2 linked regions of the Sinorhizobium fredii USDA 257 genome follow. The protein of the gene in region 1 interacts with the protein of each later gene in a pairwise test. Links are inferred from orthologs where the notes say so. Each region holds a gene or a part of one and is shown on either strand. Other genes may lie near its edges.

The links. The genes of interacting proteins can lie anywhere in the genome.
Region 2: the proteins of USDA257_RS00455 (region 1) and topA interact in binary tests that used the Escherichia coli proteins (3 or more experiments, as listed by UniProt). The link is inferred for Sinorhizobium fredii USDA 257 from one-to-one orthologs.

The regions. Positions count from the first base shown.
Region 1 is NC_018000.1:96,505-99,984, reverse strand. The notes cover bases 338-3,263. They hold USDA257_RS00455 (IMPACT family protein), read left to right. Parts: upstream 338-1,471; coding sequence 1,472-2,056; downstream 2,057-3,263. Other genes in these bases: USDA257_RS00445 (DUF1810 domain-containing protein), read left to right, coding at 3,184-3,263; USDA257_RS00450 (aldo/keto reductase), read left to right, coding at 2,150-3,136; putA (trifunctional transcriptional regulator/proline dehydrogenase/L-glutamate gamma-semialdehyde dehydrogenase), read left to right, coding at 338-1,227. In the rest of the region: more of putA, read left to right, coding at 1-337; more of USDA257_RS00445, read left to right, coding at 3,264-3,480.
Region 2 is NC_018000.1:3,510,351-3,514,075, reverse strand. The notes cover bases 301-3,471. They hold topA (type I DNA topoisomerase), read left to right. Parts: upstream 301-610; coding sequence 611-3,271; downstream 3,272-3,471. Other genes in these bases: rnr (ribonuclease R), read left to right, coding at 3,274-3,471; dprA (DNA-processing protein DprA), read left to right, coding at 301-384. Also shown: more of dprA, read left to right, coding at 1-300; more of rnr, read left to right, coding at 3,472-3,725. UniProt on the Escherichia coli protein: Releases the supercoiling and torsional tension of DNA, which is introduced during the DNA replication and transcription, by transiently cleaving and rejoining one strand of the DNA duplex.

The DNA.
Region 1 (3,480 bases):
GAACAGGTCGTCGGCGACGTCATCGCTTCCGCCTTCGACAGCGCCGGCCAGCGCTGCTCGGCGCTGCGGGTGCTCTGTCTGCAGGAGGATATCGCCGATCGTACCCTGACAATGCTGAAGGGCGCGTTGCACGAATTGGATATCGGTCGCACTGACCGTCTTTCAGTGGATGTCGGCCCGGTCATTTCGGCCGAGGCGAAGGACATCATCGAGAAACACATCGAGCGGATGCGCGGACTTGGCCGCAAGGTGGAGCAGATCGGCCTTGCCGCCGAGACGGAAAAGGGCACCTTCGTGCCGCCGACGATCATCGAGCTGGAGAAGCTCTCCGATCTGCAGCGCGAGGTCTTCGGGCCGGTGCTGCACGTCATCCGCTACCGCCGCGACGCTCTCGACCGACTGGTCGACGACATCAACGCCACCGGTTATGGGCTGACCTTCGGCTTGCACACGCGCCTCGACGAGACGATCGCCCATGTGACGAGCCGCATCAAGGCCGGCAACCTCTATGTCAACCGCAACATCATCGGCGCGGTGGTGGGCGTGCAGCCCTTCGGCGGCCGCGGCCTTTCCGGCACCGGACCGAAGGCCGGCGGGCCGCTCTATCTCGGCCGGCTGGTAACGACCGCCCCGGTGCCGCCGCAGCACAGCTCGGTGCATACCGACCCGACGCTGCTCGATTTCGCCAAGTGGCTCGACGGCAAGGGCGCCACGGCGGAGGCGGAAGCCGCACGCAATGCCGGCAGCACCTCGGCGCTCGGAATGGATCTGGAACTCCCCGGGCCCGTCGGCGAGCGCAATCTCTATGCGCTGCATCCGCGCGGCCGCATCCTCGCGGTGCCGGCGACAGAGAGCGGGCTCTACCACCAGCTCGCCGCGGCGCTCGCAACCGGCAACAGCGTCGTCGTCGATGCGGCCTCCGGCCTGCAGGCCACGCTGAAAAACCTGCCGCACAGCGTCGCGCTGCGCGTCTCCTGGTCGAAGGACTGGACGGCCGACGGCCCCTTTGCCGGCGCGCTCGTCGAAGGCGATGCCGAACGCATCCGCGAGGTTAACAAGGCGATCGCCGCCTTGCCGGGTCCGCTCCTGCTGGTCCAGGCCGCATCGGGCGAGGAAATCGCCCGCAATCCGGATGCCTATTGCCTGAACTGGCTGGTCGAGGAGGTTTCCACCTCGATCAACACCGCCGCCGCCGGCGGCAATGCCAGCCTGATGGCGATCGGCTGAGCCTCTGGCTTTGCCCTCCCCACAAGGGGAGGGTTTAACCTGCCGCACACTCTCCACTGTTCTGGGCGTTGCAGCAGGCTCGATTTTTCGAGCATGGCAGTCGGCCGCAGCGGACACCAAGCCCCTCCCCTCGTGGGGGGGGTGGGGAGGGCGATGTCTCAACGCCCCCGTTGCGCCCCGCCAATCGACGACAGATGACCAAGCGCCGTCATTCCGTTATCAGCATTCCAAACGGAAGAAGCGGATGTTCACGCTCCAGCGCATCGAGACCTCCACACAGGAAATCAAGAAGAGCCGCTTTCTGGCGATCGCCGGTCCGATCGACGACGAGCAATCGGCCAAGGCTTTCCTCGCAGCACATTCCGCTCCGGGCGCCAATCACAATTGCTGGGCCTGGCGCATCGGCCAGACCTACCGCTTCAATGACGACGGCGAGCCGAGCGGCACGGCGGGCAAGCCGATCCTCGCGGCGATCGACGGTCAGTCGCTCGACCGGGTCGTGGTCGCGGTGACGCGCTGGTTCGGCGGCGTCCTGCTGGGCAGCGGCGGGCTGATCCGCGCCTATGGCGGCACCGCCGCACTCTGCCTCAGGACGGCGGAAAAGGTCGAGCTCGTCGAGACGCTGCGTGTCACGATCGCCTGCGACTTCGCCGATCTCGCCCTGATCAAGGCCCGGCTCACCGCCCGCGGCGTCGCGATCGCCAGCGAAAGTTTCACCGACACCGGTGCGGTGCTGGCAATCGACCTGCGCAAGGACGTGGCGGAAGCAACCCTCGCGCTCGTGAGTGATCTCAGTCGCGGCAGGGCGATCGTAACGCTTCAAAGCTGAGCGCTCTTTTCCTCGGCCTCACAATCATCATACAAATGATCGATAAACCGGCGTGGCGCCGCCACGACGACAAGTGATCGAGGAGGCCTTCAGATGAAGACGAGGATTTTGGGACGGACGGGCGCAAGGATTTCGGAGATCGGATTCGGCGCCTGGCAGATCGGCGGCTCCTGGGGCGACGTCAGCGAGGAGGACGGCAGGCGCGCCCTTCACGCCGCGCTCGACAACGGCGTCACCTTCATCGACACGGCTGACGTCTATGGCGACGGGCGCTCGGAAAAGATCATCGCCGCGGTGCTGAAGGAACGCGGCGGCGAGAAGCCCCTCGTTGCCACCAAGGCCGGGCGGCGGCTCAACCCGCATGTCGCCGACGGCTATACGGGCGGCAATATCGAGGCCTTCATCGACCGCAGCCTCAAGAATCTCGGCGTCGAGGCGCTGGATCTCGTCCAGCTCCACTGCCCGCCGACGGACGTCTACTACCGCCCGGAGCTCTTCGGCGCACTCGACCAGCTGGTGACCAAGGGCAAGATCCGCCATTACGGCGTCTCGGTCGAGAGGGTCGAGGAGGCCCTGAAGGCGATCGAATATCCGGGCATCGCCACGGTGCAGATCATCTACAACATCTTCCGTCAGCGGCCGCACGATCTCTTCTTCGCCGAAGCGAAGAAGAAGAATGTCGGCATCATCGTTCGCGTGCCGCTCGCCTCCGGCCTGCTTTCCGGCAAGATCGGCAGGGACACGGTCTTCGCCGCGGACGACCACCGCAACTTCAACCGTCACGGCGAAGTATTCGACGTCGGCGAGACCTTCGCCGGCGTGCCGTTCGAGGCAGCGCTGGAAGCGGTTGAACAGTTGCGTGCTCTGGTGCCGGCGAATGTGCCGATGGCGCAGTTCGCGCTTCGCTGGATCCTCGCGCAGGAGGCCGTTTCCGTCGTCATTCCCGGCGCCCGCAACGCCGTCCAGGCTCAATCGAATGCGGCAGCAAGCGCCCTTGCACCGATCGACGGAGCGGCCATGGACGCGATCGCCGCACTTTACGAGCGGCTGATCAAGGTTCATGTTCATCAGCGGTGGTAAGGTGGCGAAGGCGCCGCCTTCCCGGCATTCCGGCCCAAGGCAAGGCCATGATGAGCGAAGCCTCCGATCTCGAGCGTTTCGTCAAGGCGCAGCAATGCGTCTATGAGACCGCGCTGGCGGAGCTTCGCGCCGGCGCCAAGCGGACCCATTGGATGTGGTTCATCTTCCCGCAGATCCAGGGCCTCGGCCATTCCCCGATGGCGCAGCGCTACGCGATCTCGAATGTCGATGAGGCGCGGGTCTATCTCAGGCACCCACTCCTCGGCCGGCGCCTTCTCGAATGCACGGAAGCCGTGAATGCAGTAACCGGGCGCAGCGCACTGGACATCTTCGGCCGGCCGGAC
Region 2 (3,725 bases), 3.4 Mb from region 1 along the record:
GCCGTGCCGGGCTCACCGCTCGATCCGCGCTGTCACGGCACGAACGATCTGCTGAAACAGGGGGCGATCGTCACTACCGCCACAAGTGACGTTCTGGAGGGATTGTCGCCTCTCAGCCGCGACGATCTTTTCTCGCGCTTGAGCGCCCGCGAGCCGTCGGTCGAACACGCGCCCTCCGGGATACCGGCGACGGCGGCACCCGGCGAAGGCGACCGTGCCCGCATCGTCGAGGCGCTCGGCCCGACGCCGGTCGAGATCGACGACATCATTCGCCACACCGGCCTTGCCGCCTCCGAGGTCTATCTCGTGCTGCTCGAACTCGATCTTGCCGGCCAGCTCTGCCGCCACGGGGCCAATCTCGTCTCCCTCGCTCCCCCGCAATAGCGCGAAAACACAGCTGTACGTCGCCTCGCAACACGCGCAGAAATCGCAAATTGAACCACCACGAGTTGCGGAATGTCGTTTGTTGCGGTTTGGTTGCGGTCGGCCGGAATGTCGCTATTTTCGATAAAGCCCTTGACCGCGCCCGAATCCCTGTCCATTTCGTGGCCTCAATAGCGGCCGCGCAACGCCTGCGCTTTGCCAGAAGAGATTGTCTCAGAGAATGACGATGAATGTTGTAGTGGTGGAGTCGCCTTCCAAGGCCAAGACGATCAACAAGTATCTGGGCCCCGGCTACAAGGTACTTGCTTCGTTCGGCCATGTGCGGGATCTGCCGGCCAAGGATGGATCGGTTCGCCCGGACGAAGACTTCGAAATGTCGTGGGAAGTCGATGGCGCCTCCGCCAAGCGGATGAAGGACATTGCCGACGCTGTGAAGTCGTCGGACGGGCTGTTCCTCGCAACCGACCCGGATCGCGAGGGTGAGGCGATCTCCTGGCATGTGCTCGACCTCCTCAAGAAGAAGAAGGTCATTGGCGACAAGCCGGTCAAGCGCGTCGTCTTCAATGCGATTACCAAGAAAGCCGTGCTCGATGCGATGGCCGATCCGCGCGACATCGACATTTCGCTTGTCGACGCCTATCTCGCCCGCCGCGCGCTCGACTATCTCGTCGGCTTCAACCTCTCGCCGGTTCTCTGGCGCAAGCTGCCGGGCGCGCGCTCGGCCGGCCGCGTGCAATCGGTGGCGCTGCGTCTCGTCTGCGATCGCGAGGGGGAGATCGAACGCTTCGTCACAGAAGAATATTGGAATATCTCGGCGCTTTTGAAGACGCCGCGCGGCGACGAATTCGAAGCACGGCTCGTCTCGGCCGACGGCAAGCGGCTGCAGCCGAGGTCGATCGGCAACGGCGAGGAGGCCAATCGGCTGAAGGCCCTGCTCGACGGCGCAAGCTATGTGGTCGCAAGCGTCGAAGCGAAGCCCGTCAAGCGGCACCCAGCCCCGCCCTTTACCACCTCGACGCTGCAGCAGGCCGCCTCCTCCAAGCTCGGTTTCTCGGCGTCGCGGACCATGCAGGTGGCGCAGAAGCTCTATGAAGGTGTCGATATCGGTGGTGAAACCGTCGGTCTCATTACCTATATGCGAACCGACGGCGTGCAGATGGCACCCGAAGCGATCGACGCCGCGCGCCGGGCGATCGGCAGCCAGTTCGGTCCCCGCTACCTGCCGGAAAAGCCGCGCTTCTACTCGACCAAGGCGAAGAACGCCCAGGAAGCACACGAAGCCATCCGGCCGACGGACTTCAACCGCACGCCCGATCAGGTACGTCGCTTCCTCGACGGCGACATGCTGAAGCTCTACGATCTGGTCTGGAAGCGCGGTATCGCCAGCCAGATGGCATCGGCCGAGATCGAACGGACGACAGCGGAGATCCTGGCCGACAACGGCGGCAAGAAGGCCGGCCTCAGGGCAACCGGCTCGGTCATTCGCTTCGACGGCTTCATCGCCGCCTATACGGACATGAAGGAAGACGGCGAACAGGCGGACGACGGCGACGAGGATGGTCGGCTGCCCGAGATCAACGCACGCGAAAATCTCGCCAAGCAGAAGATCAACGCCACCCAGCACTTCACCGAGCCGCCGCCACGCTATTCGGAAGCGACGCTCATCAAGAAGATGGAAGAGCTCGGCATCGGCCGCCCTTCGACCTATGCCGCAACGATCAGCACGCTCGTCGACCGCGACTATGTAGAGATCGACAAGCGTAAGCTGGTGCCGCAGGCCAAGGGCCGGCTGGTGACGGCATTCCTCGAGAGCTTCTTCGCCCGCTACGTCGAATATGATTTCACCGCATCGCTCGAGGCGAAGCTCGATCAGATTTCAGCCGGCGAACTCAATTGGAAAGATGTGCTGCGCGAGTTCTGGAAGGACTTCTTCTCGCAGATCGAGGATACCAAGGAACTGCGCGTCACCAATGTGCTCGATGCACTCAATGAGGAGCTGGCGCCGCTCGTCTTCCCGAAACGCGAGGACGGCGGCGACCCGCGGATCTGCCAGGTCTGCGGCACCGGCAAGCTCTCGCTGAAGCTCGGCAAATACGGCGCCTTCGTCGGCTGCTCCAATTACCCGGAGTGCAACTACACGCGCCAGCTGTCGTCCGAAAGCAATGGCGAGGCGGAAGCGGCGGCGTCGAACGAGCCGCAGAGCCTCGGCAAGGATCCGCACACCGGCGAGGAAATCACGCTGCGCAGCGGTCGCTTCGGACCTTACGTCCAGCGCGGCGACGGCAAGGATGCGAAACGCGCGAGCCTGCCCAAAGGGTGGACGCCCGCGACGATCGACCACGAGAAGGCGCTCGCTCTTCTTTCGCTGCCGCGCGACATCGGAAAGCATCCGGAAACGGGCAAGATGATTTCGACCGGGCTCGGCCGCTACGGGCCGTTCGTGCTGCATGATGGTACCTATGCCAATCTGGAATCGGTCGAAGACGTCTTCTCGATCGGCCTCAACCGCGCCGTTTCGGCACTCGCCGACAAGCAGTCGAAGGGCGCCGGCGGCGGACGCGGGCGCACTGCCGCCGCCCTCAAGGAACTCGGCCAACATCCCGAAGGCGGCGCGATCACCGTGCGCGACGGGCGCTTCGGCCCCTATGTCAACTGGGGCAAGGTGAACGCCACCCTGTCGAAAGGCAAGGATCCGCAATCCGTGACCGTCGAGGAAGCGCTCGCGCTGATTGCCGAACGTGCGGCGAAGGGTGGCGGATCGAAGGGCAAGGCGACCAGGGGCAGATCCGCGGCCGCAGCAACGAAAAGCACGGCGGCGAAAGCCGAGAAGCCCAAGACAGCGGCGAAGCCGAAGAGCAAGACGGCCGCGAAGGCCAAGAAGGACTGACATTGAGCAGAATTCCGCGCGATCCGGCCGAACGGCCCGCAAAAGGTGCCGGCAAGAAGCAGTTGCGCGCGGCCCAGGCGGCGCCCTCCGTAAGGGAAACGATCGTCCACGGCGCCGTTCCGCCACGCGACGTCTTGATGCGCTTCATCGCCGAGAACCCGCAGCAGGCCTCGAAGCGGGAGATCGCCAAGGCATTCGGCCTGAAGGGCGAGGCGCGCGTCGAACTCAAGGCGCTGCTCCGCTCGCTGGAAGAAGACGGGCTGGTCGAGAAGAAGCGCAAGTCGCTCGTTCGCCCCGGCGCGCTGCCGCCCGTCACCGTTCTCGACATCACCATCCGCGATATCGACGGCGAATTGATCGGCCGCCCGGCAGAATGGCTGGACGACGACGGCGTCGCACCGGCAGTCCTCATCCGGCAGTCGGCGGCCGGCAAGGCGAAGGGCAAGGCGCCCGT